DNA from 3 places in the Neobacillus sp. OS1-32 genome. Region 3 is predicted to be linked to each of the others. Evidence: riboswitches for the same ligand, from Rfam matches in the RefSeq annotation. Region 3 holds a riboswitch; each other region holds the start of a gene.

Region 1 (11,063 bases), 1.0 Mb from region 3:
TCTCTTTTACTGCTTGGAGTTGATTTAGACCAGTTTGTTCAACATTTAATAGAGCGGTTCCGATTAAGTAATCGGCTCTGCGGAGCATTCTAAGGGTGTAATTAAAAGCAGAATAACGATGAAGTGTAGAACGGATGTAAGCGGCTGATTCTAAAGAACGATGAAATAGTACATTTTCCCATGGAATTAAAACATTATCAAAAATAAGTAGGGTGTCAATTTCCTCAAATTTTGTAGCAATTGGATAATCGGTTGAATTACGATCTGCTCCGAGTGATGTACGGCAAATATGCTTTAAACCAGGGGAACCCATGTCACAAATGAAACCGCAGGCGAATGGAGCCATTTTTTCTGATCCCGCATTCCAGTCAAGGATCGTTGGTTTGACAAAGGCCTGGTGGGCATAGGCAGCCGCTGTTTCAAATTTCGCCCCCTTGACCACGATGCCTTGATCATTTTCTTCAACAACGTGAAGTAAAGTTCCCCCATCTTTCCCGCTGAATAATTTACTTCTGTCCCCTTTTGGATCTGTATTTGCGGAAACATGGAAAAGATCTTCTCTGGCGACACGATCAATGTGGTAGCGAATATTTTTGGCGTAGGTGGGGTCGATTTCGTTTAATTTATCTTGAGCATCATACAAAGACCACATTTCGCCAATGGTTTCATCTCCGACCCGGTAAACGACACCGCCAAGATCATCCAAAACGGTTTCAACGTGTTTTCGAATGGCGGCCAGATCTTCATTTGTTTCTGGTGCTTTGTATGCTCTGGAAACCACCTCACCATCCACCAGTGTGGTCGTTAGTACAGGCTTAAATTTTTCTTCAAAAGCCATGTCGTACATTCTTGCTTTTACATCGATGATGGGCTTAAATGATGGGTGCTCGGCGACATTTTTCACCTTTTCCCCATCAATATAGACTTCCCTACCATCATTTAATGACTCGCGGTATTGCTCACCTGTCATTAAAGTCATAAATTTACCTCCCTCTGAACACTAAATGATAATATCTTGCTATTTTCGGATTTTGTCTTTATTTATTCTTTTAATTAAAAAATAACATCATTGTAGTAATAATGTCAATTAAATTTTCAAAAAATTCTATATTTTATAAACTAAACTTTTTTATTCCTTTTTTCTAAAATCCACCAGAAATCATCAAAAAAAGACTATCTCCTTTTAAGGACAGCCTTCAACTAATCAATCGTAATTCTACTTATTATTTACTTGGAGTTGGTCCTTCGTTTCGGGTAGAGCCCGGTCTAAGTTGATGATTCCATGTAAGATTAAATTTCCTGCTTTTTCGATGTCAGCAGGTTCACTATATTCCTCCGGGCAATGGCTTTTTCCAGCTATACTTTTAACAAAAACCATCACTGATCTAGTGATACTGGCCATATGAGCGGCGTCATGAACGGCCATACTAGGCAAAGTCAAATACGGTTCATTCATTTGCCTGGCCGTATTTTCGAAAATAGCTGCCAATTCTTGATCCAAAACTACCGGTTTTTGATCAAGAATTACCTCTTTATGAAGTTGGACGCCTCGTTTTTTCATTATCTCTGCCCACACCTCTTGGATGGAGTTAACTGCCAATTCAATCGTCTCCTCTTTCTCCGCCCTGATTTCCAAAATAAATTCGACCTCTCCCGGAATAATATTGGCTGCATTCGGTGTTACCGCTATTTTTCCGACTGTTCCAACCACATTCCCTTTCTCCCTGCAATATCTTTCAACCTCAAGAATCATTTCTGCGGCGGCAGTAAGGGCATCTATTCGATTCACCATCATCGTCGTACCGGAATGATTTGGTTCGCCAATCACTTTTATAAAACTGCGATATGTCCCGACGACGCTATGAATAACGGCCATCGAAATATCGGCACTTTCCAGCCTTTTCCCTTGTTCAATATGCAGTTCAATAAATGCTTTTTTTTCAGCTTGCATGTCCTTCATTGCTGGAAATTGGTTCAGTCCACCGCCGACCTTTTTTAATTCACCATTCAAAAGAGCTCCTGTTGAATCCCGAGATTCTTTTAATTGATCCGCTGTAAGTTTTCCGACGAATGAGCGGCTGCCAAAGGTGGATAAATTAAAATCATTGGATTCTTCCGCAGTAAAAGAGACAATTTCAAGATCGTGATCAAGATTAACTTTATTTTCAATAATTGTTTTTACAATTTCTTTTGCCATGAGGACTCCAAGAGAACCGTCATATTTCCCTCCATTTGGTACTGAATCAAAGATGAGAGCCAATGACAAGACTACCGTTCTTTTTCCCGTTACCTTTCAGTTTTGCCCAAATATTGGCTGCACCGTCTATCGTTACAGTGAGCCCCATTTCTTCTAACTCTTTGATAAACATTTCGCGGACTTGATGATCAGCTGATGAAAAACTCGGCCTGGTGATTCCCCCACATTCATTTTTTCCGAACTCTGCATACTTCTCTATATCTACTAATAAACGATGTAAATTTATTTTCAAACTGCCATCCCTCACTTTCTGGTTTATTTCTTGCAGATATACATTTCCAGCCTTGCGAAATTCCAATCGGGAACTTTTACTTGCAAAAAACAGGAAGCAACAATTAGAAGTTCTAATTGCTGCCTTCCTTTTGCTACATTTTTTTAAACAGCGTAATTTTTTCCTTCTAGGAAAGAAATATATCGAATATCTCCCAATAAGTTTTTTGCTAATGAATAATTTCCCTGCTGTAGTAGCATTCGAATACGGGTTGAAGAGATTAACTCACCATGTTCACATTTCAATGGCTTTAAAACTCCAACCTTAAAGTGGCCTTTTAAATCCTCTATCGTTCCTTTCCGATCTTTACCAAATTGGAAATTTGGACCCTCCCATATTTCAACCGGGTCCAAAAACTTTAACTCATCAATAAAGTCTGACACCGTCTTTTGCATAAATGCTTCATTAAATTTCCCAACAATCACATGATCTACGCCAAGCATCTCAAGCCGGTTAAGCTTTTCCTCCAGTGTCGTAATCAGAGTACCTTTTTGAAAAAACACCTTTGGGGGCGGATCAAAGGTATACACCACGAAGGGAACTCCCAGCTCTGCCGCCCGTTCTTTTGTTTTTAACAATAATGCTTGATGCCCCCGGTGGACACCGTCAAGGGCGCCGATTGTGAGTGTCGATGCAGGGAGTCTTAACCTGCCTGGTGTATGAATTTCCAATAGAAAAAACTCCTTTCGTTGGACAATTTAGATGCTGACAACCGGTTCTTTCTTTTTAAGTCCAGCAGCGCGGCGCACTAATTCACGCTGTGGTTCCATATCGAAGTTATTAAATACAGCGGCATACTGGGCAAAAGGTGGACTTTGAGCAAATAATTCAAAGGTGGTTAAGTGGCCTGCAAAAGAAGAATTTAACAGATCCCTAGCAAAATAAAGTAATTTTCCGCGATCCTCAGGTGTCCACTCCCCAACCGCATAATATTGATCAAAATATTGCTTAATTTCCGGATCGGCCATTGTCGCAGTATCCGGAGTAACCGCCAGTTGTCCGCCAACAAGCTCTCTAGTTAGATGCGCCATTGCCGGGAAATTTCTCAAGGCAAACATGCGACCTGTGTAAAGAAGGGATTGATTCGGCATCATTAACCCGCCGGGACTTCTTTCTGCTTCCGTTACAGCAGCCGTTAAATGGGCATTAATCCCTTCACGGTAGTTAATGAGCTGGGAAATTTTCTCTTTTACGGCTTGAAGCTGATTTAAACCTGTTTGTTCAACATTTAATAATGCGATCCCAATTAAATAATCAGCTCTGCGCAGCATTCTTAGGGTATAATTATAAGCAGAATAACGATGAACAGTAGAGCGAATATACGCGGCTGATTCTAAGGAGCGATGAAATAAAACATTTTCCCAAGGTATTAAAACGTTGTCAAAAATAAGTAGGGTGTCAATTTCATCAAATTTCGTGGAAACCGGATAATCCTCCGGGTTTTGGCCTAACCCAAGCGGGGATCGACAAATGTGCTTTAATCCCGGTGAGCCCATATCACAAATAAAACCACAGGCAAATGGTGCCATTTTTTCTGACCCAGCATTCCAATCCAAAATGGTTGGCTTGACAAAAGCCTGATGAGCATAGGCAGCAGCTGTTTCGAATTTCGCTCCTTTGACGACGATTCCTTTATCATTCTCCTCTACAACATGAAGCAAGGTTCCTCCATCTTTGCCACTGAATAATTTGCTTCGATCGCCTTTTGGATCGGTGTTGGCTGAAACGTGAAAGAGATCTTCTCTTGCCACTCGATCAACGTGATAACGAATATTTTCAGCATAAGTAGGGTCAATTTGATTCAATCGATCTTGAGCATCATATAGTGACCACATTTCACCGATCGTTTCGTCCCCTACTCGGTATACGATCCCTCCGAGGTCATCCAATACTGTTTCTACATGCTTTCGTATTGCTGCCAAATCCTCTTTACTTTCCGGAGCTTTATATGCTCTGGATACAACTTCGCCATCCGGCAGTGTGGTAGTTAGTTTGTCAGCTAACTCCTTTTCAAATGCCATATCATACATTCTCGCTTTTACATCAACAATTGGTTTAAACGCTGGATGGTCTGCGACATTTTTTACCTTTTCCCCATCAATATACACTTCTCTTCCATCATTTAATGATTCACGGTATTGCTTTCCTGTCATTAAACCCATTACACATTCCTCCTAAAATATTAAAACTCGTTAAACTGACCAAATTTTCCCCGATAGTAGACTAATGGTTCTCCATCAGCTGCCTCTGCGGTTTGAACCTCCGCTAAAAAAACGGTATGGGTACCACCATTCACTTCTTCTACCACTCGACATTCAAGAGTTGCCAATGTATCTTCCAAAACTGGATTCCCTAAATGACCGCAAGTAAAATCAATTTCACTAAATTTGTCTGTATTTGCCCTTGCAAACCTCAGGGCTAACTCTGTTTGTGTTTCCTTCATGATGTTTACGGTAAATGTTTTGGCATTTGCAATGGCATGACATGTTCCCGTATTTTTATTGACACAAACAAGCAACATTGGCGGTTCAACAGAAACAGAACTAACAGCACTAGCAGTAATCCCAAAATCAATTCCGTTATTCCTTACAGTGATTACGGATACACCAGTCGTGAAGTGTCCAATTACATGCTTGAATTGAGTTTCATCAATCAAAGTTGTAACCCCCTGGTTCTTGTTTATTCCACTCATTGATAAATGCCTCTCCTTTCAATTATGGAAAAATTCTTTATATATTCCTTTAATAAAAATATACAGATATATCCCAAATGTGTCAACAGAATTTTCAAAAAATTCATTAAAATATCCACGAAAATATTCTTTTTTCTATCTGAAAAAGTGGAGAGGAAATTAATTCCTTATTCATATCGTTATTGTTATAATTAAATAACAAACTATAATTGGGGGAGAGAAATTTGAAACCAAGAGCAGGAATTATTGGACCAGAAGATACCGTCCAACTTATTTCTGAAATAGCAGTTGAATATCGAGACCGCCTCCAACCGGTTCCATTTATTTATCAAAATACAGATCAAGCAGCGAGTATTTTTCAACAAAATCAGCAACTAGTTGACTTTTGGATTCTTGCAGGACCCGCCCTGTTTATTGAGATTCAAAAAAGTGGCATTAACCAACCGTTTTTTCTCCTGCAATTGGACGGTGCCAGTTTAACAAAGACTTTAGTAGAGATTGGCTACAATGATAAAAAGCAGCTTGAATCTGTTAGCATTGACATGCTTTCAGAGCGGGACGTTTATGAAACTTACCGAGATCTTCGGATTGCTAGTAACCATGTCCACGTTCATGAGTATACAAATGAAACTCCAATTGAAAATCTTTTATCCTTTCATCAACAACTTTATCGGGAAGGTAAAGTAGAACTTTGCATCACTTGTTTGCGCTCCATCTTTGAACAGCTATGTTCCCAGAATATTCCCACATATCGGGTTACACCAACGAGAAGCAATATCCGAGAAACATTATCAACAGCAATTCAACAATGGGAAACAATACACTTTAAACAATCACAGATTGCAGCAATTCTTGTAAAAGTGCAAGGGATGGAAAAGAAAGATAACCATAATATGGTGTCTTATGATTTGCATCGTCTAAATTTGAAGATTCAAGCTGCAGTTCTACATTTTGCAGAGACTATCTCTGGTTCCTTTGTCTCGATTGGAACTGGAATATTTTTAATTTTTTCAACAAGGGGATCTTTACAAAAAGGTAAGAAACCAATTAGTTTTCTGTTAGAAGAATTGGCGCTAATTTCCGATTTTTCAGCAAATATTGGAATTGGCTATGGTGATACCGCGCTTACGGCTGAAGAAAATGCACGGCTTGCCTTAAATCATGCTCAAAACTATGATTCTTTTAGCGCTTTCCTTGTAGATAACACTGGAACGATTGAAGGCCCATTAAAAGAACAGGAGTCAATCACTTACCAATACCGGACAGAGAATAAGGAAATTAGTGAAAAACTGAAACATTGCGGAATAACTATAACAACATTTAACAAAATTTTATCGGTTCAACAAAGAATGGGTAACGGTTCTATCACTGCTAATCAAATTTCGGATTGGCTTAAAATGACACCTAGAAATGCCCGCCGAATTTTAACAGGGTTAGTCGAGAATGGCATTGCCGATATCATTGGTGAAGAAGCCCCTACCTCTAAAGGAAGGCCGAGGAAAATATATCGAGTTAATCATTTTTAAATATAAAAAGAGGAAGGCACCAAGTGAAAAATCACATGGTGCCTGGTAGCGATTCTTTTATATCGCTTCTGTTAATGTTTTAATAGGCTTCTTCTCCTCGACTTCCCCTTTTCCCAGACTTAGCATGGCGATAAAGGAGATGCAGTATAGGATAGCGAGGTAGGTCATGGCGACGGTAACGTTAGCATGTTGTAAGATGAATCCTACCAGAATTGGTGATAGTCCACCCAATGCCCGGCCAAAGTTGAAAATACTGTTGGTCGCGGTGCTGCGAACTTCGACTGGATAATAATGACTGATTAAAGCACCGTAGCCGGCAAACATTCCGTTCGAGAAAAATCCGACGACCGCTCCGCCAATTAACACCCCGGCTGCTCCAGTCGCAAAGGAGTACAAGTATACCGCCCCGGCTGAAGCAAAAAGGAAGATACCGAATGCTTTCTTCATTCCCAGTCGGTCGATAATTTGTCCGAATGTTAACATCCCGGCAATCATCCCAACAGCCGTACTAATCGTCCAAAGGGCCGAACCTGAAACCGAAAGTCCTTGTGATTTCTGGAGGATCGACGGCAGCCAGATCATTAAGCCGTTATAGCCGGCAATTTGCACCGTGGCCATCACCGCTAAGGCGACGGTCGTAAAGGCTATTCTTGGGCTGGAAAATAACTCCTTGACACTACCTTGCTTTTTCACATGCTGTTTTTCTCTTTGAGCTGCCAGCCATTCAGGTGATTCATTTAAATTTTTCCGGACAAAGAAGGCGAATATAACCGGAACAATTCCGACGAAGAATAATCCTCTCCAGCCCCATAGCGGTAAAAGGATGGCACTTAAAAGAGCCGCGAGAATCACCCCGAATTGGGCACCGATACTTACATAAGAAGAGGCCCGTCCCTGCTTATTCTTTGGCCATGCTTCGGCAACCAATGTCATCCCGATTCCATATTCGCCGCCCGCTCCCAAGCCGGCAATAAACCGAAAAATATAAACTTGCTCTACATTTGTTGCTAATCCGGTTAACGCTGTACCGATGGCAAATAATAAAACGGTATACGTGAACACCTTTACCCTGCCAAATTTATCAGCTAAGATTCCGAAGATAATTCCTCCAAACAGCATCCCTAAGTTCGTAATTGAAGAAATTAGACCGCCCGTTGCCATGTCCAAATGAAATTCCGCAATGATCATCGACATCGCAAAGGAAATAAACATGATGTCCATACCCTCTAACGTTAACCCTGCTACTGATGCTACAACAGTTTTTTTCTGATAATCCACTTTTGTCAGTCTCCTTCCAAGCCTCTCAGGACTATGATTTAAAGAATTCGGGCAAAAATAAAATGCCCTTTGATCCGATAGAACAAAAGGGCATTCATACATACAGTTTCATATATACGATCATTACTTTCGCCCTTTTTGGCCTCTCTGGACCAGAATTAAAGGAAAATTTTCTTTATTATCTTAGCACTTCGACAACACTATGACAATACAAAACTTTTAAAAAATGGATCTTTCACATTGTTCTGCTATAAAACCGCCTCAATATAATTGCCAAAACCCTTTTTAATTTCCAGACCTTGCTTTTCTAAGCCCTTCCAAATCTCTTGGTCGAGACGGTATGGGCTCGTTTTCTGCAGTAAGAAAGCCTCCTCCTCCGACAGTTTTACACTATAATCCCGCTCCCCATATTTTACAATCAGTTGATAGTCTTGCAGTTTCATGACCAGTACCTCATACTGTTGATCCCATTCCTTTAGCTGCCGCTCAATACATTCGGCAACATACAACAGAAATTTTTCGACATTCAAATCCCGCGCCTTTAAGGTCCTTGCATAGCCGTTAATATTCACGTTCGCTTTCCCCTTCCGTTTTAAAAAATAAAACCCCCTTCTGCATTGGATCCAAAAGGGGGTAAAAGCCGTTTTATCATCCAAAGCAGTCTATTGCTTTGCTGGTGGGAGCACCTTACGTTCTGCAGGTTGCTGTGACGTCATTGAGCCAGTTCTCTCAGCCACTCTAGATAACTATTTAATTATTATTATTGTACTACAATTATCCCAATATATCTATTACAATTTTAGCATAATTTCTGCCACATTCTTGTCGTGTCAGGAATGGAATGATGTTCGATGATGGTATAGGCAGCATTGGTGATCGCTTGGGCTAAGTTTTCTCCAGTTGCGCAAATTTCATTAAAGCAAACCCTTGAAGTCCCTTTAACCGTATAGGTATAACCCAACTGTTCCAAACGATCCACAATTTGCAACGCATGGTTAAGGTTTTGCTCCGGTTGGAATTCAGTATCTTGTATGAAAATCCCCTTTTCATAGTCGTACCAGCGATCCCAGCGATTTAATTTCCAGCCCATAATTCTTCGCGCAATTGAGTCTGTTTTAACCATATTTTCTGCTCCTTCTTAAAATTTGTTATATAACACGTTTTATAAATTAATACAATTATATAACAACGAAAAATTGATTACCAGCCTTTCATTAAAAATTTTTTTAAAACTTAAACAAAGGCTTTTAAAACTAGAAAGTTCTAACTAATCACTGGCTTTTAACAGAGTAATTCGATGACGGATCTAGCGGTTCTACAAAAAACCATGCTCTTTTCGTTCACTAGAACGTACAATGTGAAAAACGTAGTTGGTGATAGGATGCATACGATTATTACCGGAACAAATGGCCCCATGTACTTAGGTTACCCTCCGCCGATGTTTGGACCGTGGAATCAACCGATTCATCCTCATAGTGTTCAATTGGGGCATACCATCTACCATATTGTCCCTTTGCTTTTCGGTTATCCGCCAGCATTCCCTTATTTTGGTCCGTACGTCCCCTTCCGTGTGGGAACTCAAAAGTTAGTGAAAGGCTGCAAATATACTGGACTACACAAAAAAAGACCTTATTAGCTCATTAATAAAATAAGGTCACTCCGGGAAAAATAAAGATTGTAATTTTTGCTAACAGTTTGTTTAGGGAGAGATCCATGGAAAAGACTCATGATCAGTCTAAACTAAATATCGCGATACCCTATGTGAGAAGAACAGTAAATATCAGGAAGGTGAAGCTTCCGCAAATTACAGCGGAATCCATTGGTTTGGGGGTATTATTAGCTTTAATTGGGGGATATCTTGATGCTTACACGTATGTTAGTCGGGATGGAGTGTTTGCTACATCCCAGACCGGCAACCTCGTCTTATTAGGTGTGGTAACCGCACAAGGACATTGGGCTCAAGGATTAAAGCATATTCCCCCGATTTTTGCGTTTGTCATCGGAGTGGTCGTTGCAGAAGGATTAAAACATCCAAATATCACCCGAACGTTTCCATTTCCTGCTAGGACAGTGCTGTTGTTGGAAAGTATTGTCCTTTTATTTGTCGGAACCTGGCCGGCCGAGATACCAAATACCGTGGTAACATTAACGATTGCCTTTGTTTCATCGGTGCAAATTTCATCCTTTCGCACGCTGGTGAGATGGCCTTATAATTCGGCGATGGTTACTGGTAATTTACGATCAGCGGCAGAAGCCGCCTATACGGCTATTATCCTCCATGATCGCCAGGGAATGCTCAAATTCATCGATTTCAGCATTATCATTCTGGCCTTTCTTGGTGGTGCTTTCATCGGCAGCCTGTTTACCCTTCACTTTGGGACAAAAGCCATTTGGTTCGCCTCAGCTATTTTACTGTGCACGATGCTCATCTTAAATACAAACCCAAAAACCCTACTCAATAAAAGTTGAAGAAAAAGGTGTCAGGAACCTGGTGATTCTTTCACAAGGTTCCTGACACTTGTCGATTTAAGTTAATCTCTCGTTTATGACGTCTGCGCTTTAACCGGTTTGCCAGTTCTTTCTCATAAAGATAATGGATGATAAAATAAGAAATCACACCGAGGACAATCCCAAAAATCGTCATTCCAACTAGAGCATGGATGCCACCGTGAAGTAATCCGACTAAACTGTGGAAATCACCGTGCAGCAATTGTTGAACAGAAAAAGCGGTATGATGACCAGGGGATAGTTCCAGTGGAAAAATAACTTTCCCTAGTTTTCTGGCGAAAGGCAGTAAAATGACCGGAAGAAATGTTAATTTGCCAATCACATTTCCAATGATGGATGCCGACAATGAAGCTCTGGACAAGCGGACAAGTGGGAAAAATATAATATAAATAAGCGAAGCGGATGATATAACCAACATTTCTAATCCAAACCCCAGAGCAAAGCCTAAGGCAACTTTATTTGCACCACCTGGCGAACGAAGCAGTTTAATGAAGTTGAACTTAAAAGCCCGTCCGAAACGTTGAAACACGT
Region 2 (11,063 bases), 2.1 Mb from region 3:
GTGCAATTTCATCCCGAAGCACATCCGGGACCAAGTGATACAGAATACATTTTAACAGGATTTGTCAGAGAGATCGCGTCATTGGGAGAGACAAAATATGCCGTTAAATAAGCAGTTGAAAAAAGTACTTGTGATAGGCTCAGGTCCGATCGTTATTGGTCAGGCTGCAGAATTTGACTATGCCGGAACTCAAGGCTGTATTGCCTTGAAAGAAGAAGGACTGGAAGTTGTCCTCGTTAATAATAACCCGGCGACGATTATGACCGACGAAGCAGTGGCCGATAAGGTCTATATCGAGCCGCTTAATGTTGCCACGATTGAAAAAATCATTCAAAAAGAACAGCCTGACGGAGTGATTGGCACACTTGGCGGGCAGACCGGTTTGAATTTGACTGTGGAGCTGTTTGAACAAAAAATTCTTGAAAAATACAATGTAGCCCTCCTTGGAACGTCAGTCGAATCGATTAAAAATGGCGAGGATCGCGAACGGTTCCGCAATTTGATGCTAAAAATCGGGGAGCCGATTCCCGAATCAGCGATCATCCAAAGCTATGAGGAAGGCGTTCAATTTGTTAACAAAATTGGCTTTCCGGTGATTATCCGTCCGGCATTTACGCTTGGCGGAGAAGGCGGAGGTTTTGCCTATAATGCAGAGGAACTGGAATTGGTCCTGAAAAAAGGGCTGGCAGCCAGTCCGATTCACCAAGTGCTCGTCGAAAAAAGCATCAAAGGCTGGAAGGAAATTGAATATGAGGTTATGCGCGATGCCAATGATACGTGCATTATCGTTTGCAATATGGAGAACATGGACCCGGTCGGCGTCCATACCGGTGACTCCATTGTCGTTGCTCCGTCGCAAACACTTACTGATGTACAGTATCAAATGCTCCGCGATGTTTCGATAAAAGTAATCCGGGAACTCGAAATTATAGGCGGCTGCAATATCCAGTTCGCGCTAAATCCAAATTCCAATGAATATTATATTATTGAAGTCAATCCGAGGGTCAGCCGTTCATCAGCACTGGCCTCAAAGGCAACCGGTTATCCAATTGCCCGAATGGCGGCAAAATGTGCGGCCGGCTACCACTTGGATGAGATTTTGAACCCGATAACCGGCAATACGTTTGCCTCCTTTGAACCGGCTATTGATTATATTGTCGTCAAACTGCCGCGCTTTCCGTTTGATAAATTTCCAGAAGCCGACAGAACGCTCGGAACCCAAATGAAAGCTACCGGAGAAGTGATGGCGATTGATCGGACTTTCGAAGGGGCGCTTAATAAGGCGATCCGCTCCATGGAAATGAATGTTTACGGCCTCTGCCGCCGGATGAATCAATCATTGCCAGAAGCAGACCTTTTGGAATTGCTGGAACAAGCCAATGACCAGAGGCTTTTTATTATTGCCGAGGCGTTTCGAAGAGGCATTTCGGTTACAAAAGTTCAGCAATTAACCGAGATCGACCCTTGGTTTTTGCACAAAATTAGCGCCATCGTGGCCGTAGAAACAGAACTGGCAGGCTTCCATTGGGACAATGTTCCTGAATCTCTGCTGATCCGGGCGAAGAAGATGAATATCGCCGACAAGCTGCTAGCGCAAATCTTTATAATTCCGGAAAAACAAATAAGAACTAAGTGGCAGGAACTTGGTATCAAACCCGGCTATAAAATGGTCGATACGTGTTCGGCAGAATTCGATGCGGTCACCCCTTACTATTATTCTACTTATCATGGCTTTGACGAAGTAGAAACAACCGATGCGAAAAAGATTCTCGTTATTGGCTCCGGGCCAATCCGGATTGGGCAGGGAATCGAATTCGATTATTGCTCGGTGCATGCCGCAAAAGCGCTCAAGAAACACGGCTATCAGGCGGTTATCATCAATAACAACCCAGAGACGGTCAGTACCGATTATTCCGTCGCCGACCGGCTTTATTTTGAACCGCTCACCGTCGAAGATGTGCTTCATGTGATTGAAAAAGAACAGGTGGAAGGTGTACTGATTCAATTCGGCGGGCAAACCGCGATTAATCTTGCCCACGATCTTGAAGAAGAAGGCGTTCCGATTTTGGGCACGACTGTGAGAAATGTAGACCGTCTCGAAGACCGAAAGGAATTTTACCAGCTGCTCGAAGATTTGAATATTCCTCATATCGAAGGAAAAACCGTTTTCCACGCAGAGGAATTGCTTACAGCAGCGGCTGATTTAGGCTATCCGGTACTTGTGAGACCGTCCTATGTCATCGGCGGGCAGGCAATGTTCACGATTTTTTCGGAAACGGAACTGCATGATTATATGAACCAGCTTAATCAAAATGCCAATGAGAAAATGTGGCCGTTACTAGTTGATAAATATTTACCGGGACTGGAATGCGAAATTGATGTCATCAGTGATGGTGACAGCATTGTCATTCCGGGAATCTTTGAGCATATTGAAAAAGCCGGCGTCCACTCCGGCGACAGTATCTCCGTGTTTCCGCCGATTTCAATGTCTCAGGAGATAAAAGCAACTTTAATAGACTATGCTTCAAAAATTGCCAAAACGGCTCCGGTTATTGGGATGATGAACATCCAATTCGTCGTTTATGACCAGCAGGTTTACGTTCTGGAAGTCAATCCACGTTCATCACGGACGGTGCCAATCATCAGTAAAGTAACGGGGATTCCAATGATTGAGTGGGCGATTGGCGTTCAATTGGGCGATGCGTTAACTAAATTTTCTGATGCCCCGGGCTTGCAGCCGGAACCGTCATATTTTTCCGTTAAGGCCCCGGTTTTTTCCTCTGGAAAGCTAAAAGGAGTCGACCATGTTCTTGGTCCGGAAATGAAGTCCACCGGCGAGGTGCTGGGAATGGGGGCAACCTATCTTGAGGCACTAGCTAAAGTCATTCCGGCTTTGACAGGAAATAGCGGGGCAGACTATCTCTTATGTTCGATTTCCGACCGGGAAAAACCGCAAAGTCTGCCGATTATCCGTGAGCTTGGAAAAAATTTAAAGATTGCCGCAACAGAGGGCACGGCTGCTTTCCTTCAAGAGCATGGGGTTGAGGTTGAAAAGGTACTTCGCAATGAACAGGATGTTGACAGCCTGTTTCGCCAGCAGGCGGTAAAGGCGGTTATCAATATACCCAATCAGGGCCGTAATAAAATGAAATTTGGCTTTCGCATCCGTGAACAAGCGATTCGCTATAAGGTGCCGGTATTTACCCATTTTGACACGGTGCAAGCAATGATGGAAATGGGCAAAACCAGTAACGCTGCTATCAATGTAAGGACGCTAAGTGAATATTACAAATGGGGAGAGAGAGGATCAATCCATGTCGGAAGCTATTAAATATCAATTGAAGTCAAAAGATTTTTTACAGCTGGCTGATTTTTCCACTGAAGAAATTCATTATCTGCTGGAAGTGGCGCAACAATTAAAGGCCGAGCAGAAACAGGGGATTCCGCATCCATATTTAACTGGAAAGGTGCTGGGGATGATTTTTGAAAAATCATCCACCCGCACCAGGGTGTCCTTTGAGGTTGGCATGCTGCAGCTTGGCGGTCATGCGATATTCTTGAGCTCAAAGGATATCCAGTTGGGCAGAGGGGAAAGTATTGCCGACACGGCCAAAGTGCTTTCCAGATATGTCGATGGGATCATGATTCGGGCGTATAGTCATGAATCTGTTGAAGAATTGGCAGCACATGCCACGATTCCGGTCATCAATGGCTTAACCGACCTGCAGCACCCGGCTCAGGTTTTGGCAGATTTGTTGACCATCCTCGAACATAAAGGGAAGCTGGCCGGCTTAAAGCTTTGCTACATCGGTGACGGCAATAACAATGTGGCCCATTCCTTAATAGAGGGTGCCGTTAAAGTAGGGATGGATATTAACATTGCCAGCCCTCCCGGATACTTGCCGAATGGAATAATCACTGAAAAGGCAATTGCTGCCGGAAAACTGAGCGGAGCGACTGTCACGATCACCAATGACCCGATCCAAGCAATTAAAAATGCAGATGTGGTCGTAACCGATGTCTGGACCAGCATGGGTCAAGAGGAGGAAGCAGCCAAGCGTCTGAAGGTTTTTACCCCCTATCAAGTAAACGAGGAACTGTGCCAACAGGCCAATGCCGATTTTATCTTTTTGCATTGCCTTCCCGCTCACCGTGGTGAAGAAGTAACAACGGGTATCATTGATGGGCCGCATTCAGTTGTTTTTGATGAAGCAGAAAACCGGCTTCACGCCCAAAAGGCAATTTTAAAATTATTACTTGCAGAATAGTCTTTATTTTTATAAAAAATAATGTATAATAATTCTATTCAGTGAATTTTAATACAAAAGGGAAAGTAAGGGGAATAAAAATGGCTAAAGAGAAGATTGTGTTGGCATATTCGGGAGGCCTGGATACTTCCGTTTCTGTAAAATGGATTCAAGACAAGTACGGCTACGATGTCATTGCATTGGGACTTGATGTCGGAGAGGGAAAAGATTTAGAGGCAATTAAAACAAAAGCTTTAAATGTCGGTGCCATCAAAGCTTATATCCTTGATGCCAAGGAAATGCTCGCTAAGGACTATATTTTACCAGCATTAAAAGCGAATTTATTATATGAAGGAAAATATCCACTGTCCTCGGCGCTATCACGCCCGCTGATTTCAAAATTGCTAGTTGATGTCGCCGAAAAAGAAGGAGCAGTTGCCGTGGCCCACGGCTGTACGGGAAAAGGGAATGATCAGGTGCGCTTTGAAGTGTCGATCCAAGCGCTCAACCCAGATTTAAAAGTGGTGGCTCCCGTTCGTGAATGGGGCATGACCCGTGATGAGGAAATTGCTTATGCCGAGAAGAATGGGATTCCGATTCCGGTTGATTTGGATAATCCATTTTCGATTGATGCCAATATTTGGGGCCGTGCCTGCGAGGCTGGCGTCCTCGAAAATCCATGGGCCGAGGCTCCGGAAGAAGCTTATGATTGGACCAATCCAATTGAATTAACCCCGGATACTCCGGAATATATCGAAATTGAATTTGAACAAGGCGTACCAGTCGCTCTGAACGGCGAAACATTACCGCTTGTTCAATTGATTGAGGCATTGAATCTAATTGGCGGCAAGCACGGTGTCGGCCGGATTGATCATATCGAAAATAGATTGGTAGGAATTAAATCACGGGAGGTTTACGAAAACCCGGCAGCCCTTATTTTAATTAATGCTCATAAGGAATTGGAGTTTTTGACTCTGCCGCGTGAAGTTACCCAGTTTAAAACCCAGGTCGAACAGCAGATGGCCAAAATTGTCTACGAAGGCCTTTGGTACTCACCATTAAAAGCTGCCCTTGATGCGTTTGTCGAAGAAACACAAAAAGTGGTGTCAGGCACCATTCGCGTGAAGCTGTTTAAAGGAAACCATACAGTGGTTGCCCGGAAATCGCCGCACAGTTTATATAACGAAGAGCTGGCAACCTATACAAAAGGTGATGCCTTCGATCACAATGCAGCTGTTGGGTTTATCAAATTGTGGGGATTACCAACAAAGGTGTTCACCGAAGTAAATAAGAAAGAATCAATGGTAAAATAAACTGTGATGCCCCCGAAGCATATTCGGGGGCAATCTGCTTAAGTACTAACTTTTGAGAATTGCAGATATAATGAGCGAATCTACAGATATATTGAAAAACTTGCAGATATATCAGGCAAAACGGCAGATAAATCTGTGAAACTTGCAGATATATCGAGTTAGTCTACAGATATCATTTTCAATTCACAAAAGGAAATCAAGTATTAACAGGAATTTCTGATCATTTAGGGGGAGCAATCTATGTCAAAATTATGGGGCGGTCGGTTTACGAAGGAAACGAACAAGCTGGTAGAAGAATTCACCGCTTCGATATCGTTTGATCAAAAGCTGGCAAAAGAAGATATTGCCGGGAGCCTTGCCCACGTCCAGATGTTAGGGGAGTGCGGCATTATTCCGCTAAAGGATGCGGAAACAATCAAACAAGGTCTGCTGGCAATAAAGGAAAGGGTTGACCGCGGAGAGGTTGAGTTTCTCGTTGCGGATGAAGATATTCATATGAATATCGAGAAACTGTTAATTGAACAAATTGGTCCGGTGGGGGGCAAGCTTCATACTGGCCGCAGCCGAAACGACCAAGTGGCAACCGACATGCATCTATATTTGCGGACCAAAACAACTGAATTAATTAAATTGATTGAAGATGTCCAACTCTCGATCATCAAGCAGGCGAAGGAGAATATTGAAACACTAATTCCGGGCTATACCCATTTGCAGCGGGCCCAGCCGGTTTCTTTCGCTCATCACTTAATGGCGTATTTTTGGATGTTTGAACGAGATAAGGAAAGATTGCTGGATTCTTTGAAACGGATTAATTGGCTGCCGTTAGGCTCTGGCGCCCTGGCCGGGACCACCTTTCCAATTAATCGCGAAAAGGTCGCGGAATTATTAGGATTTGAAACGATTTATCCAAATAGTATGGATGCTGTCAGCGACCGTGATTTTATTTTAGAATTTTTGTCGATTGGTTCGATTATTATGACCCATATTTCACGCTTGTCAGAGGAAATGGTCCTTTGGTCAAGCCAGGAATTTCAATTTATTGAACTGGACGATTCCTTTTGCACCGGTTCGAGCATCATGCCGCAAAAGAAAAATCCGGACGTACCGGAGCTTTTGCGGGGAAAAACAGGGCGCACGTATGGCAATTTAATTGGTTTACTCACTGTATTAAAGGGCCTTCCGCTTGCTTATAATAAGGATTTGCAAGAGGACAAAGAAGGTATGTTCGATACGGTAGAGACGCTGGAAGGCTCCCTGAAGCTATTAGCACCAATGATCGAAACGATGACCGTCCATAAAGAGGTAATGCGCAAGGCGATCAACACTGACTTTTCCAATGCTACGGATATTGCCGATTACCTTGTTCGCAAAGGTCTGCCGTTTCGCGAGGCCCATGAGGTGATTGGAAAAATTGTCCTTTATTCAATTCAGTCCAACAAATTCTTGCTCGATTTAACCATCGAGGAATATAAGCAATTTAGCGATTTATTTGAAGAGGATATTTATCAGGTACTGGCTCCGGAACAAGTTGTCGCCGTTCGCAATAGCTTTGGCGGGACAGCACCAGAACAAGTGAAGCAGCAAATTCAATTAGCCGAGCAAAAACTGCATAAATAAACAAAATCAAACCCGCTCAATTTTGGCGGGTTTGATTTTGTGCAAGTATAATCGAAACCCTGCAAAGATTCCAAAAAACGATTAAAAGATTCACTCCGCAATTGCTTCTCTTTCAAAAAGAAACTATTGACATTGGTGGCAGATTGAGCTAATATTTTCTTTAATTATTGGAAAATTTATAAAAGTTCATATAAAACTCTTATCCAGAGCGGCGGAGGGACTAGGCCCAATGAAGCCCGGCAACCTTCAAGGTGATCCTTGAAAAGGTGCTAATTCCTGCAGATCTTAAGGATCTGAAAGATAAGAGAGGATTACCAGACCTCTTCTTATCGAAGAGGTTTTTATTTTTGAAGTGGGGTGAGGAATGGTGTCTGTTATTAAGGTAGCGATATTAGGATTCGGAACGGTGGGTGAAGGGGTTTACCGGACGATTCAATCTCATGCGCAAGAATTTACAGCTGTTCTCGGGAAAAAGGTTGAAGTCACGGCAATACTTGTAAAAAACATCCAAAAGGAAAGGAATATTCGTGAAGGTGTGCTTCTGACAACGAATTTTGAGGAAATTCTTCGGCTGCCCCAGCTTGATGTTGTAATTGAAGCCATCGTCGACAAGGAACCCACCTTTACTTATTTGAAACAAGCAATTGGCAAGGGGTGCCACATCATAACGGCTAACAAAGAAATGTTTGCGCACCATGGAAAAGAATTACTTGATCTAGCAAAGGAAAACGGTGTTTCTGTCGGCTATGAAGCAACCGTGGCCGGAGGAATTCCCGTCATTCAAACCCTTAGGCAGCTCTTAAACATTAATCGTGTATCACAAATTCAGGGAATTTTAAATGGCACTTCTAACTTCATTTTGTCCGAAATGCGTGAAAAAAAGCAGTCATTTGCTGAAAGTTTGCGCCAGGCTCAAGCAAAAGGTTATGCAGAAGCTGATCCCACTAATGATATTGAGGGTTTCGATGCCTTTTACAAGGCGATGATACTCAGCAGGATTGCTTTCGGAGAAGAGCCCGATTGGCAGACGGTTGAACGTCAGGGAATAACTGCGATCACAAGCGAGTTAATAGAGGCAGCAGAAAAATTAAAGCTGCGGTTTAAACATGTAGCCAGTATAAGCAAGGAAGACGAACAGATCATTGCGTCTGTAAAACCGATCCTGGTGGGCGACGAGAATCCCTTCTATCACGTGGAAGGTGTCGAGAATGCGGTAAATGTGCATTCCGATATTGTTGGCAGAATCACGCTGCAGGGCCCGGGAGCCGGCATGTATCCAACAGCAAGTGCGATGATTGAAGATTTGGTCTATGTTTGTCAAAGTAAACTTAACAGCCGGCAAAATATTAAGAAAACTGCTGATTGGCGAGGGCGGATGAGGAGGAAACAAAAAGACTACTGGTTGCTTCAAGGTTTTGTTGAAAAAACGAAACATCCTGAAATTACCTGGCTTGATGAGGTTACTGACAACATTTTTATCATCGAAGCTGGCAAGGAGGATTTAAAGGGCTTGGCTGTTCGGCAACCGGAGATTTGTTATTTTCAGATTCTTGGTGATGGAAAATTGCCCATTTTAAATAAACCCACAGCAACAGTGATTTAATCACTCGAAAACACAGCAAATGGAAGCATCCAAATGGCAGGATGCTTTTTCTTTTTCCAGATAAATACCCACAAACAAGCCTATGTAAAGTACAAACTGAGAATGTTCACAATTTTATCAAATATCCAACATTAATATGTTAAGAAAATGTGAAAACGGTTGTTTTTCAATAGTCCTCAAGGTATATTATAAGTGTAGCGAAGGTAGTGATAAAAATCACAAGCCTTCACTATAAGAAACAGCTAGCTGATTACCATTATCAAAAATAAAATCATTTGGAGATGATTGTAATGAAATGGTACAAAACGCCTATTGCAGCAGTTGTATGGACAGTTTTACGGATTTATCTTGGCTATCAGTGGATAACAGCAGGATTTGAAAAAATAACTGGTGGATTTGACGCAGGAGGCTTCCTCAAAGGGGCGCTTGCCAATGCAACTGGTGAACACCCGGCAGTGCAAGCATGGTATGCAGACTTTTTACAACAGTTCGCGATTCCAAACGTTGATATTTTTAATGTATTAATTCCTTGGGGAGAACTTTTAGTCGGTATTGGTTTAATCGTTGGTTTAGCTACTATTCCAGCCTTGCTTGCTGGAGCATTCATGAACCTGAACTTTATGCTGGCAGGAACAACAAGCACAAACCCAATTCTTTATACAATCGCAATGATTCTCTTATTCGCAGGTACCGGTGCTTACTACTTCGGGCTCGACCGATTCGCTGTTCCATATATTAAAGGCTACTTCAAAAAAGCTAAAGACAAGAAAATTGCAACCAATGAACGATAATAAACTTCATTAGAAGCAGGGATACCCCCTGCTTCTTTTGCTTATTTGCGATTTTTGACGCGCTGATTAGCAGCATTGGATCTTGCTTGTGCTTCAAGGTCTGCCTGGTCAGCCAGTTCTTGGGAGAATTCTACATCTATTCCGTCGGATTTCATGTTTTTTGGTACTTGTGGAAGTGTTGCTTTGTTTTTATCACGTGTTCTTTGTCCGCGTGAACGACCCATTGCGAAAACCCCTTTCACTGATGACTAATTAGAACCGATACGGTCCCGCTATTAGCTTCTGCCATTCTCAAGGGGTTCATGAATGGGAAAACTTTCAGGAAGTTGTTAAAATTATCAATTACAGCTTTGTTTTACGATCGGTAAAGCCGCCGGCACGGTCTGCCATTTTAAACTCACGCTGATACAATACCTCCTGCGTACTGGTTAACGAATATTTACCTTTTCCCATATCCTTTTTCTTTTTTCCACCCATTGTGCTCATCCCTTTCCATCATTTATTGCTACATTTCCCTATTTTTTCCTTTATCACGAGGAATGATACCATTTTTCGAAAAATTACTTTTTCAATCAGGTTTTGCCGAGAGAATATGGTAAAGTATTGTTGAGGTGACGGATATGGCCATTATTACTAAAATCACCACACAACAGAAAAACCACGATCGCTATAATATTTTCATGGATGATGGCAAAGGCGAGAAATTTGCCTTTAGTGTCGACAGTGATGTGCTTATTAAATTCCAGTTAAAAAAAGGAATGGAGCTTGATGATTTTTCCTTATTGGAAATCCAATTTCAGGACGACATTCGCAAAGCCTACCATTTAGCTGTTCAATTTCTGGCAAGACGAATTCGCTCGGAAAAAGAAATCAGAGATTATCTCCAAAAAAAAGCCATAGAGGAACCAATTATTCAAGAAGTGGTTCATAAATTAAAAAGCCAGCAATATCTCAATGATTCGGAATACGCCTTTGCATTTGTGAGAACGATGGTCAATACAACTGACAAAGGACCAGATATCATTAAGCAGGAGTTAAAAGAAAAAGGAATTGCTGAAAAAATAATCATTCAAGCGTTGGCAGAATTTCCTCCTGAGCTGCAGCTTGACAAGGCTGTGAACGTGGGGAAGAAGTTTTTCAAAAAGCCCTCAAAAGATTCATTAAAAATTCAAAAGCAAAAGCTTGAGCAGCTGCTTTACCGCAAAGGGTACTCATTTGAACTGATTCAAATCGCATTACAAGAAACGGTTCCTAAAGAAGAGACGGATGCAGAGCTTGAAGCGATCAGGCACCAGGGCGAAAAGGCACACCGTAAATATTCACAATATAGCGGGTTTGAATATCAGCAAAAAATGAAACAAGCCCTATATCGCAAAGGCTTTTCCATCGAGTTAATTGAAAAATTTTTGGCAGAAAAAAATAGCGCCGATTACTGAGATGATTTTTTCAAGATGGGTATAGACTAAAGGCAGAGTGGTCTCACTTTATTAAT
Region 3 (11,063 bases):
ACATGCCGCAAATCTGTTTGCTTTAGCAGAACCAGGTTATATCTATACCAGGATTCACAATCCAACGACAACTGTTTTTGAAGACAGAGTGGCCCTGCTGGAAGGTGGCGTCGGCGCACTGGCGGTTGCTAGTGGAATGGCGGCGATTACTCTGGCGATTTTAAATATTGCCGAAGCTGGTGATGAAATTGTCTCGGCATCCACTCTATACGGCGGCACCTACAACTTATTTGCTGTGACACTCCCGAAATACGGCATTGATGTGAAATTTGTTGATCCGAAAGATCCGGAAAACTTCCGTGCTGCGATCACGGAAAAAACAAAAGCGGTGTTTGCTGAAACGATCGGAAATCCCAGCTTAACTATTTTGGATATTGAAAAAGTGGCCAAGATTGCCCACGAGGCTGGTGTGCCGCTTATCATTGATAATACGTTTGCGACCCCATACCTCTGCCGGCCAATCGAGCATGGTGCCGATATTGTCGTCCACTCTGCGACAAAATGGCTGTTAGGCAACGGGACAACGACGGGCGGCATTATTGTCGACGGCGGTACGTTTGATTGGAATTCACCGAGGTTCCCGGGCTTCACGACACCAGATGACAGCTATCATGGCCTTGTTTATGCCGAGGCCATCGGGGCCGCTGCCTATATCGTTAAAGCCCGTGTTCAACTGTTGCGTGACCTAGGACCGGCTCTTAGCCCGCAAAATGCCTTTCAATTTGTGCTCGGCCTTGAGACTCTTCATGTCCGGATGAAAGAACATGTGGCTAATACCGAAAAGGTGGTCGAATATTTAACGAACCATCCTGCTGTCGAATGGGTCTCCTATCCGGGGCATCCGTCACATCCTGATTATCAACTGGCTCAGAAATACCTCCCAAAAGGGGCAGGCTCAATGGTTGTTTTCGGCATTAAAGGCGGCAAACAGGCCGGGGCAACCTTAATTAATTCGATCAAAATCTGGGCCCATGTAGCAAACGTTGGGGATGCTAAGAGTTTGATCATCCATCCGGCCAGCACGACTCACCAGCAGCTGGACGCAGAAGGATTAAAGGCAGCCGGCGTTTCGGAGGATTTAATCCGCCTGTCAATTGGGATCGAAAATGTCGATGATCTCATCGAAGATCTCGAAGATGCCATTGCCGCGGCAACCGGCTTGACTTCCTTAAAAACAAATGTCTGAATGTTTCGGGCAGATGTGAGAGAAATTAATTGACACCTCTTTTTATCCGTGGTACGATTTCATTTGTACTTTATAGAAGCGCACTTACATAATGTGCTGCTTGAATAATGAATATAGGATTTGTTATCTCTTATCAAGAGAGGTGGAGGGATGTGCCCGATGAAGCCCGGCAACCGTCATTATTGAAATGGTGCCAATTCACACAAAGCAGTTGCTTTGAAAGATGGGAGAAAGGTTTGATTAGTTGTGCCTTTCTGCCTGTGCGGAAAGGCTTTTTCTATGAATAGGCTTGTAACGGCGTGATGACTTTCACGATTTGACCTTAAAGAAAAAGAATCTTTCCATTCAAAAAATCAAACCCTATATATTAGGATAAGAAGCGGGTGATTTGATGATTTCAATCAAAAATGTCCGAAAGATTTTTCCTTTCAAGGAAGGACAATTAACTGCCGTTGATGATGTCAATTTGGAAATTAACGACGGAGAAATCTTTGGTGTTATTGGTTATAGCGGCGCCGGAAAAAGCACGTTAATCCGGATGCTGAATGGACTGGAACTTCCCACAGAAGGAACCATTACCGTCGCCGGACGGGATATTTCAAAGATTAGGGGCAGCGAACTTCGCAAAGCCCGTCAGGAAATCAGCATGATTTTTCAACACTTCAATTTATTATGGTCCCGAACGGTCAGTGAAAATATCGCCTTTCCGCTCGAGATTGCCGGCATAAAAGGGCCGGAAAGGAAAAAACGGGTGGCAGAATTGATCAGGCTGGTGGACTTGGAGGGCAGGGAGAATGCCTATCCATCACAGTTGAGCGGCGGCCAGAAGCAGCGTGTCGGAATTGCCAGAGCGCTTGCCAATAATCCAAAGGTATTGCTTTGTGATGAAGCAACTTCCGCCCTTGACCCGGAAACAACCGATTCGATTTTGGACTTATTAGTCGATATTAATAAACGGCTTGGCTTAACGATTGTGTTAATCACTCATGAAATGCATGTCATTCGAAAAATTTGTCACCGGGTAGCGGTAATGGAAAACGGCAAAATCGTTGAAATAGGTTCTGTGTTGGATGTGTTTAAAAACCCGCAGCAGCCCATCACCAAACGGTTTGTCCAGCAAGTGTCCGAACCCGAAGAAACAAAAGAAATCGCTGAACACCTGCTTAAATGCTATGATTCCGGACAAATTATCCAGTTAACCTTTATCGGCGATTCCGCTGAACAGCCATTGATTACCAATTTGATTCGCCGTTTCCATGTCAATGTCAATATTTTGCAAGGGAAAATCTCGCAAACCCAAAAAGGCTCCTATGGAACATTATTCGTTCATATCGATGGGAACGAACAAGAAGTGAATAAAGCTGTTGACTTTATTCGTTCCCAGCAGGTAGGCGTGGAGGTGGTTTCAAATGGCTAAGTATTTCCCGAATGTTGACTGGCAAATCATGTGGGAGGCAACCAATCAAACCTTATTTATGACCGGGATTTCCGTTCTTGTTACATTTGTTTTGGGAATTATTCTTGGTATGCTGCTGTTTCTCACCGGAAAAGATAATATGTGGGAAAATAAACTGATTAACACGGTGATCGGCGCGATTGTGAATATTTTTCGATCTATCCCGTTTATTATCCTTATTGTCTTGTTGATCCCATTTACCGTTTTTTTACTTGGGACGATGATAGGTGAAACAGCAGCATTGCCGGCATTGATTGTCGGAGCGGCACCGTTTTATGCAAGAATGGTGGAAATCGGCCTCAGGGAAATTGATAAAGGTGTAATCGAGGCGGCGAAATCAATGGGAGCGTCAACATGGACGATTATTTGGAAGGTGCTGCTTCCCGAATCGCTGCCAGCACTTGTTTCTGGAATTACTGTAACGGCCATTGCCCTCGTTGGTTATACGGCCATGGCGGGGGCGATTGGTGCCGGTGGCTTAGGAAATCTCGCTTATAATTACGGTTATCAGCGAAATCAAAATGATGTCACGGTTGTCGCAACTGTCATTATTTTACTGATTGTCTTTGTGATTCAATTTATTGGCGATACAATCACAGCAAAAATTGATAAACGTTAAATAAAGTCTTGCCCGATGGTGATCCAATTGAACAGTCCATAAGGCGGGGTTTTCAAATTACTTAAAAGGGGATATACAAAATGAAAAAATGGCTTGGAGCACTTTTAGCATTAGCACTTGTACTGGCATTGGCAGCTTGCGGTACATCAAAACAAAAATCGGAAAGCAACGGAAACGGCGGAGATCAAGCAAAAACGACAAAATTAGTCGTCGGTGCATCACCAGTTCCCCATGCTGAAATTTTGGAACAGGCAAAGCCGATCCTCAAGAAAAAGGGAATCGATCTTGAGATTAAGACATTTACTGACTATGTTTTACCAAACAAAGCCCTTGAATCTAAAGAACTGGATGCGAACTACTTTCAGCACATTCCTTACTTAAACGCACAAATTAAAGAATTTGGCTATGACTTCGTAAACGCCGGCGGCATTCATATTGAGCCAATCGGGATCTATTCTAAGAAATACAAAAAGTTAAGCGATCTTCCTAATGGAGCTCATTTAATTATGAGTAACTCCGTTTCTGACCATGGTCGTTTGTTATCACTGCTTGAAAATGAAGGACTTATTAAGTTAAAAGCAGGAATCGATAAGACAACTGCTGATATAAAAGATGTCACGGACAATCCCAAGCATCTAAAATTTGATGCCAACTATGAACCGAAGCTTCTGCCGCAAATCTATAAAACGGGTGAAGGCGATGCGGTCTTAATCAACTCAAACTATGCGATTGATGCTGGTTTAAATCCATTAAAAGATGCGATTGCCATCGAAGATAAGAATTCACCATATGTTAATATTATTGCCGTTCGTAAAGGCGATGAAAACAAACCGGCGATCAAAGCGCTAGTCGAGGCATTACAATCAAAAGAAATTCAAGACTTTATCCTGAATAAATACAAAGGTGCTGTCGTTCCTATTTCAAAATAAAAATAGTATTAAAGAAGGTCAGTGGCACTCCACTGGCCTTTTTTGGCTAATAAGAAGGTATTTAATTTTTTCTGAATTTTACGCTTTCTTAAGTTGCATAAATTCAACTACGCCTCGTGAACCGTCCTAACGGGCTTGCCCGTCGGCGAGTGTTTATATATACATGAATCTGGATTTTTTGGAAAAAAATAGATATTATCAAGCGTTGGAAATTGAGCCAAAAAAGGAGTATCATTTAAAGCGGATTAAGTTTTACATATATTTTTATCTGTATTTTTCGTAAAAACTTATTTCATTCTCATTTATGATTAGTCCATTGAAAATAGGAATAGTTATTTCTGCTTATTAGTTGATAATAGTTTTCATATGTTATAAGATTGTAATGAGAATAAAGTGAGAATAAAGGGAACAGATCTCTACGGTCTGTGAGATACAAAATTTTCGGAGGTATAGATATGGCTGGATCAACTTTAATCATTAAGGACCTTCATGTTGCCATTGAAGGAAAAGAAATTTTAAAAGGTGTAAACCTTGAAATAAAAGGTGGCGAAATTCACGCGATCATGGGCCCGAATGGAACTGGTAAATCCACACTATCATCGGCGATCATGGGCCATCCAAAATATGAAGTAACAAGCGGCAGCATCACCTTAGACGGTCAAAATGTTTTGGAAATGGAAGTAGATGAGCGCGCCCGTGCCGGGTTGTTTTTAGCAATGCAATACCCAAGTGAAATTAATGGTGTGACAAATGCTGATTTCTTACGTTCGGCGATCAATGCCCGCCGTGGCGAAGGAAATGAAATTTCATTAATGAAATTTATTCGTCAAATGGATAAGCAAATGGAATTTCTTGAGATGGATTTAGATATGGCACAGCGTTATTTAAATGAAGGCTTCTCCGGTGGAGAGAAAAAACGCAATGAAATTCTGCAGTTAATGATGCTTCAACCTAAAATTGCCATTTTGGATGAAATTGACTCCGGACTTGACATCGATGCTTTAAAGGTTGTCTCAAAAGGTGTCAATCAAATGCGCAGTGATGACTTTGGTTGCTTGATTATCACTCACTATCAACGTTTGTTAAATTATATTACTCCTGACTATGTCCATGTGATGATGGATGGCCGGATTGTTAAAAATGGCGGTCCTGAACTTGCGCAACGTTTAGAAGCGGAAGGTTACGACTGGATTAAAAAAGAACTTGGCATTGAAGATGAAACAGTTGAGCAAGAAGCTTAAGTCTTAGGGTTAGGAGGATTAACATGACAACTGAAATAAAATTACCATTCGATAAGGCTTTCGTCAGTACTTTTTCTAGTGCTATGAACGAGCCTGCCTGGTTTGCGGCGCTTCGTCTAAAGGCCTTGGAGCAATTTGAACAGCTGCCCATGCCAAAAACGGAAAAAACAAAAATTGAAAAATGGAATTTTACCCAATTTCGCCAGCATACAGTGAAAAGTCAGGCCTATTCATCTCTTGCTGACCTTCCGGAAGAAGTAAAAGCATTAGTAGATATAGAGACCAGTAAACATAATCTTTATATTCAGCGCAATCAGACACCTGCGTTTCTAACACTGTCGGACGAATTGAAAAATAAAGGCGTTATTTTCACCGACATTTTTACCGCTGCGAGGGAGCATGGCGATCTGCTAAAAAAATATTATATGACGCAGGCAATCAATGCAGATGAACACAAATTGACAGCGCTTCATGCGGCACTTGTTAACGGCGGTGTTTTCGTTTATGTACCGAAAAATGTGGAGATCACTGAACCGATTCAGGCTGTATTTGTTCATGATGACAAAGAAGCCAACTTGTTTAACCATGTTATCGTGGTAGCAGATGATAATAGTTCTTTAACATACGTTGAAAACTATATTTCCACAGTGGAAGAATCCGATACTTTGGCCAATATTTTAACGGAACTTGTTGTCAATACAAATGCTCGAGTTCAATACGGTGCTGTTGATCATTTGGCAAAAGGAATGACCGCATATGTGAACCGTCGCGGAGTCGCCGGCAGAGATTCTGAGATTGATTGGGCCCTGGGGTCAATGAACGAAGGAAATACCATTTTTGAGAACACCACGAACTTACTTGGTGACGGTTCTATTGGGGATGCGAAAATGGTTGTCGTTGGCCGTGGAGAGCAAACGCAAAACTTCACGACGAAGGTTGTTCATTTCGGAAAACATACCCAAGGAAATATTTTAAACCATGGCGTGGTAAAAGATAGTGCAACTACGATTTTTAACGGTATTGGTAAAATTGAACACGGTGCCTCCAAAGCAGATGCCGAGCAAACCTCCCGGGTGCTGATGCTCAGCGAAAAAGCACGCGGTGATGCCAATCCCATTTTGTTAATCGATGAGGATGATGTCATGGCCGGGCACGCCGCTTCAGTCGGACGGGTAGATCCGGTACAGCTTTATTACCTGATGAGCCGCGGGATTCCACAGACCGAAGCAGAGCGTTTAGTCATTCATGGCTTCCTTGCACCGGTTGTAACGCAATTGCCAATTGAAAAAGTGAAAAAACAATTATCTGAAGTTATCGAAAGGAAAGTAAAATAATGAATATCCAGGATATTCGCCGTCAGTTTCCGATTCTAGATCAAGAAGTTAATGACCACCCGCTGGTTTATCTAGACAGCTCTGCGACGTCACAAAAGCCGATTCAGGTCATTGAGGCGGTTAATCAATACTACCGCGAATACAATTCCAATGTCCATCGCGGGGTGCATACATTAGGAACAAAGGCAACAGATGCATATGAAGGAGCACGGGAAAAGGTTCGTAAGTTTATTAATGCCAAATCACTCGAGGAAGTTATTTTTACCAGGGGCACCACTACATCACTGAATACCGTAGCGGCAAGCTACGCTGCCGCAAATTTAAAACAAGGTGATGAAATTGTTATTACCCATATGGAGCATCATAGTAATATCATCCCATGGCAGCAGGTGGCAAAAAGAACCGGTGCCAGGTTAAAATATATTCCGCTCCAGGAGGATGGTACTCTTTCTCTGGAAGACGTTCGGGAGGCGATTACGGACAACACAAAATTGGTTTCGGTAACCCAGGTGTCAAACGTTCTAGGGACGATCAATCCAATTAAGGAAATCGCTAAAATTGCTCACGAACATAATGCCGTTATCGTCGTTGACGGTGCCCAAAGTGCCCCGCATATGCTGGTCGATGTCCAGGATTTAGATTGTGACTTTTTCGCTTTCTCCGGTCATAAAATGTGTGGTCCAACCGGGATCGGTGTTCTTTACGGTAAAAAGCATTTGCTCGAGAACATGGAGCCAATCGAATTTGGCGGAGAAATGATTGATTTCGTCCATTTATACGAATCAACTTGGAAAGAGCTTCCATGGAAATTCGAAGGGGGCACACCAATTATTGCCGGTGCTATCGGTCTTGGCGCTGCGATTGACTTTTTGAATGAAGTTGGGTTAGAGCAAATTGCTGAGCATGACCATAAACTTGCCGCTTACGCACTGGATAAACTGTCTTCTGTCGAGGGGATTACAATTTACGGCCCGCATGATGCTGCAAAGCGTGGCGGACTGGTAACATTTAATCTGACCGACGTCCACCCGCATGATGTGGCAACCGTATTGGATGCAGAAGGAATTGCGGTTCGTGCCGGACATCATTGTGCCCAACCATTAATGAGATGGTTGAACGTTACAGCAACGGCACGTGCCAGCTTTTATTTGTATAATACAGAAGAAGATATTGACAGACTGAGCGAAGGCCTTGTCAAAGCAAAGGAGTATTTCAGCGATGTCTTCTAATTTAGACGCCTTATACCGAAGAGTGATCATGGATCATTATAAAAAGCCGCGAAACCGTGGCATTTTAGAAGATGGCAGCCATACGATAAATATGAATAACCCGACCTGCGGCGACCGGATTCAATTAACCTTTAAAGTGGAAGATGGAATTGTTGAGGATTGCCGCTTTGAGGGGGAAGGCTGTTCCATCTCGATGTCATCCGCCTCGATGATGACGGAGGCGATTAAAGGGAAAAAAGTAGAGGATGCCTTGAGATTATCGAAGATTTTTTCTGATATGATGCAAGGCAAAGAAATAGATGAAGACATGGATTTAGGTGATATTGAAGCACTTCACGGTGTTTCCAAATTTCCCGCCCGGATTAAATGCGCAACTTTAGCGTGGAAGGCGATGGAAAGAGGGTTAACTGAAGGGGAAAAAGAATAAAACGACGAAGCGGTGGAGATTGGGATGATGTCTAGCTCCAGCGCCTAGGGGGCTCGAGGTCATAAGCCAATCCGACAGGAAGGTTAAAGAACAACCTTCATGTCGGCGCATCTTTGCTTGTCGCCCCTTACCAAGGCGCTTCCGCTTTTCTAAGAAGGAGGAATACGACAATGGCAAAAAAGATGCCTGAAATCGGTGATTATAAATACGGTTTTGCCGATAAAGACGTTTCCATATTCCGGTCAAAACGTGGCTTGACCCGAGAAATTGTTGAAGAAATCTCCAAGATGAAGGGTGAGCCACAGTGGATGCTGGACTTCCGCTTGAAATCACTGGATATCTTCTACAGCAAGCCAATGCCGATGTGGGGCGGAGATTTAAGTGGGTTAAACTTTGACGAAATCACATATTATGTAAAACCGTCCGAGAAGTCCGAGAAATCATGGGATGAGGTCCCAGCTGAAATCAAGGCCACTTTCGATAAACTGGGAATTCCGGAGGCAGAACAGAAGTATCTTGCCGGTGTATCGGCCCAATATGAGTCTGAAGTGGTTTACCATAACATGAAGGAAGACCTTGAAGCCTTAGGAATCGTCTTTAAAGATACCGATTCCGCTTTAAGAGAAAACGAAGATATCTTCCGTGAACACTGGGCAAAGGTAATCCCTCCAACAGATAATAAATTTGCGGCATTAAACTCGGCGGTTTGGTCTGGCGGTTCGTTCATTTATGTTCCACCAGGTGTAAAGGTTGATACGCCATTACAAGCCTATTTCCGGATCAACTCGGAAAACATGGGACAATTCGAAAGAACCTTGATCATTGTTGATGAAGGCGCCAGTGTCCACTATGTTGAAGGCTGTACCGCCCCGGTCTATACAACCAATTCGCTTCACAGTGCCGTTGTTGAAATTATCGTTAAAAAAGGCGGCTACTGCCGTTATACAACGATTCAAAACTGGGCCAACAATGTTTACAACCTGGTTACGAAGCGTACGGTCTGTGAAGAAAATGCCACAATGGAATGGGTTGACGGTAACATTGGCTCCAAATTAACGATGAAATATCCGGCTGTCATCCTGAAGGGTGAAGGCGCCCGCGGCATGACATTATCGATTGCAATTGCCGGCAAAGGCCAAGTTCAGGATACGGGTTCAAAAATGATTCATTTGGCGCCAAATACTTCTTCGACGATTGTTTCGAAGTCAATTTCCAAGCATGGTGGTAAAACCAACTATCGCGGCTTGGTGCACTTTGGCCGTAAAGCTGACGGTGCTCGTGCTAACATTGAGTGCGATACGCTGATTATGGATAATAAATCAACTTCTGATACGATCCCATACAATGAAGTACTAAACAACAATATTTCACTTGAACACGAAGCGAAGGTTTCCAAAGTTTCCGAAGAGCAGCTCTTCTACTTGATGAGCCGCGGCATCTCTGAGCAGGAAGCAACAGAAATGATCGTCATGGGCTTCATCGAACCATTTACAAAAGAACTACCAATGGAATACGCCGTTGAAATGAACCGATTAATCAAGTTCGAAATGGAAGGTAGTATAGGTTAATCCTCTACAAACCTTGGTGTATCAATGTTTGAGAGCAATTCAATAACCTAATAAAAAGTAGTCGTGCCGATTTCGTGCCGATTCAGATTTTACGTTTAGTGTAGGAGGCGGACTTTTGAAGTTCGTCTTCTTCTATTTTTTCGGTAATTTCGAGATAAGTAAGGCAGAAAGATTGTAAGTCTCAATTCGGTTGTCTTAATTCAATTGATTTTTTGCTATGATTAACTGCAAACGACTCTCCAATTTTTTAGTAGCTATTACATATATAGCTGCTCTTTTTTCGAACAATATAGAAAAGTTCTACCTTTTTTCAAAAAATTTCCTGCTTTGTATTACCTATATCAGCAAGGGTTATGCCGACTTTGTATACCAAACCAAATGATTCAAACCTTTAATGAGCTAAATGAACTGATTAAACCACAATCAGAGGAAGAACCACAGAATTGGCTAACCCTTTCGTTTGATAAGGAAGTAAAGGTACAATTGGTTTTAGCTGCTGAGAATGCAAAGATGAAGCTGGAGGAATTTATTCGAGCATTGGTTTGGGCAAAGATGAAGAAAGTTCAGCAATTGCGGAAAGAACGAGATGAAAGAATGAAAGAGAACTTAAGGAAACATTCTATCCAAATTATTAATGTTCGATTGACCAATGAACTACTGGACAAGTACGAATCCAAGTTTGAACAAATCAAAAGCAAAACTAATGTTGAAAATAAATTGAAGGATTTGTTGTTAAAGGAATTAGGATAGTCCCCCCTCATTTTCATTTGTGAAATGCTTTTGTGTACCGATGGCGGGAGAAGAATTTTTCTGCGTGATGCTTACATGAGTTTTTTTGGAAAGATGTCAGGATATAAAGCAAAATATGTAAACCTCCGATTATTTAGGCTGCTTTTGAAAAAGTAGCTGATCTTTTTATTTATCGAATAAGTGAGTCCAGAAACTTATCAAAAAACCTAAGGATGTTACTCTTAGTCCAATGTTTATATGAAAATAAAATGCATCCTTTAATGGCTGCATTTTTGGAATTATTCATTTTTTTCTTTTTCATCATTAACCAAATATTGAATCGAG

Evidence for each region. A riboswitch is a leader RNA that binds a small molecule or an ion and turns the genes downstream of it on or off. The one in region 3 is predicted to bind S-adenosylmethionine.
Region 1: it holds a riboswitch for S-adenosylmethionine, as region 3 does, so the genes downstream of both, RCG24_RS04535 (hypothetical protein) here and RCG24_RS20340 (methionine ABC transporter ATP-binding protein) in region 3, are expected to answer to the same signal.
Region 2: it holds a riboswitch for S-adenosylmethionine, as region 3 does, so the genes downstream of both, RCG24_RS10760 (homoserine dehydrogenase) here and RCG24_RS20340 (methionine ABC transporter ATP-binding protein) in region 3, are expected to answer to the same signal.

What each region holds. Positions count from the first base shown of each region.
Region 1 covers NZ_CP133263.1:861,693-872,755, reverse strand. The annotation lists gene RCG24_RS04575 (4-hydroxyphenylacetate 3-hydroxylase family protein) at 1-979, opposite strand, end outside; gene RCG24_RS04570 (hydantoinase/carbamoylase family amidase) at 1,217-2,197, opposite strand; gene RCG24_RS04565 (hypothetical protein) at 2,244-2,555, opposite strand; gene RCG24_RS04560 (FAD synthetase) at 2,633-3,199, opposite strand; gene RCG24_RS04555 (4-hydroxyphenylacetate 3-hydroxylase family protein) at 3,227-4,690, opposite strand; gene RCG24_RS04550 (flavin reductase family protein) at 4,711-5,184, opposite strand; gene RCG24_RS04545 (helix-turn-helix domain-containing protein) at 5,445-6,746, shown strand; gene RCG24_RS04540 (MFS transporter) at 6,804-8,024, opposite strand; gene RCG24_RS04535 (hypothetical protein) at 8,273-8,596, opposite strand; SAM riboswitch class I at 8,667-8,773, opposite strand; gene RCG24_RS04530 (BC1872 family protein) at 8,824-9,147, opposite strand; gene RCG24_RS04525 (YoaK family protein) at 9,738-10,493, shown strand; gene RCG24_RS04520 (DUF2062 domain-containing protein) at 10,525-11,063, opposite strand, start outside.
Region 2 covers NZ_CP133263.1:2,109,955-2,121,017, reverse strand. The annotation lists gene RCG24_RS10785 (carbamoyl phosphate synthase small subunit) at 1-111, shown strand, start outside; gene carB (carbamoyl-phosphate synthase (glutamine-hydrolyzing) large subunit) at 98-3,331, shown strand; gene argF (ornithine carbamoyltransferase) at 3,315-4,268, shown strand; gene RCG24_RS10770 (argininosuccinate synthase) at 4,349-5,560, shown strand; gene argH (argininosuccinate lyase) at 5,801-7,177, shown strand; SAM riboswitch class I at 7,374-7,484, shown strand; gene RCG24_RS10760 (homoserine dehydrogenase) at 7,542-8,780, shown strand; gene RCG24_RS10755 (DoxX family protein) at 9,071-9,571, shown strand; gene RCG24_RS10750 (YfhD family protein) at 9,613-9,795, opposite strand; gene RCG24_RS10745 (YfhE family protein) at 9,914-10,048, opposite strand; gene recX (recombination regulator RecX) at 10,192-11,007, shown strand.
Region 3 covers NZ_CP133263.1:4,162,889-4,173,951, forward strand. The annotation lists gene RCG24_RS20335 (O-acetylhomoserine aminocarboxypropyltransferase/cysteine synthase family protein) at 1-1,186, shown strand, start outside; SAM riboswitch class I at 1,314-1,416, shown strand; gene RCG24_RS20340 (methionine ABC transporter ATP-binding protein) at 1,578-2,603, shown strand; gene RCG24_RS20345 (methionine ABC transporter permease) at 2,596-3,261, shown strand; gene RCG24_RS20350 (MetQ/NlpA family ABC transporter substrate-binding protein) at 3,342-4,190, shown strand; gene sufC (Fe-S cluster assembly ATPase SufC) at 4,646-5,431, shown strand; gene sufD (Fe-S cluster assembly protein SufD) at 5,455-6,765, shown strand; gene RCG24_RS20365 (cysteine desulfurase) at 6,765-7,994, shown strand; gene sufU (Fe-S cluster assembly sulfur transfer protein SufU) at 7,984-8,421, shown strand; gene sufB (Fe-S cluster assembly protein SufB) at 8,592-9,989, shown strand; gene RCG24_RS20380 (hypothetical protein) at 10,368-10,739, shown strand; gene RCG24_RS20385 (hypothetical protein) at 11,018-11,063, opposite strand, start outside.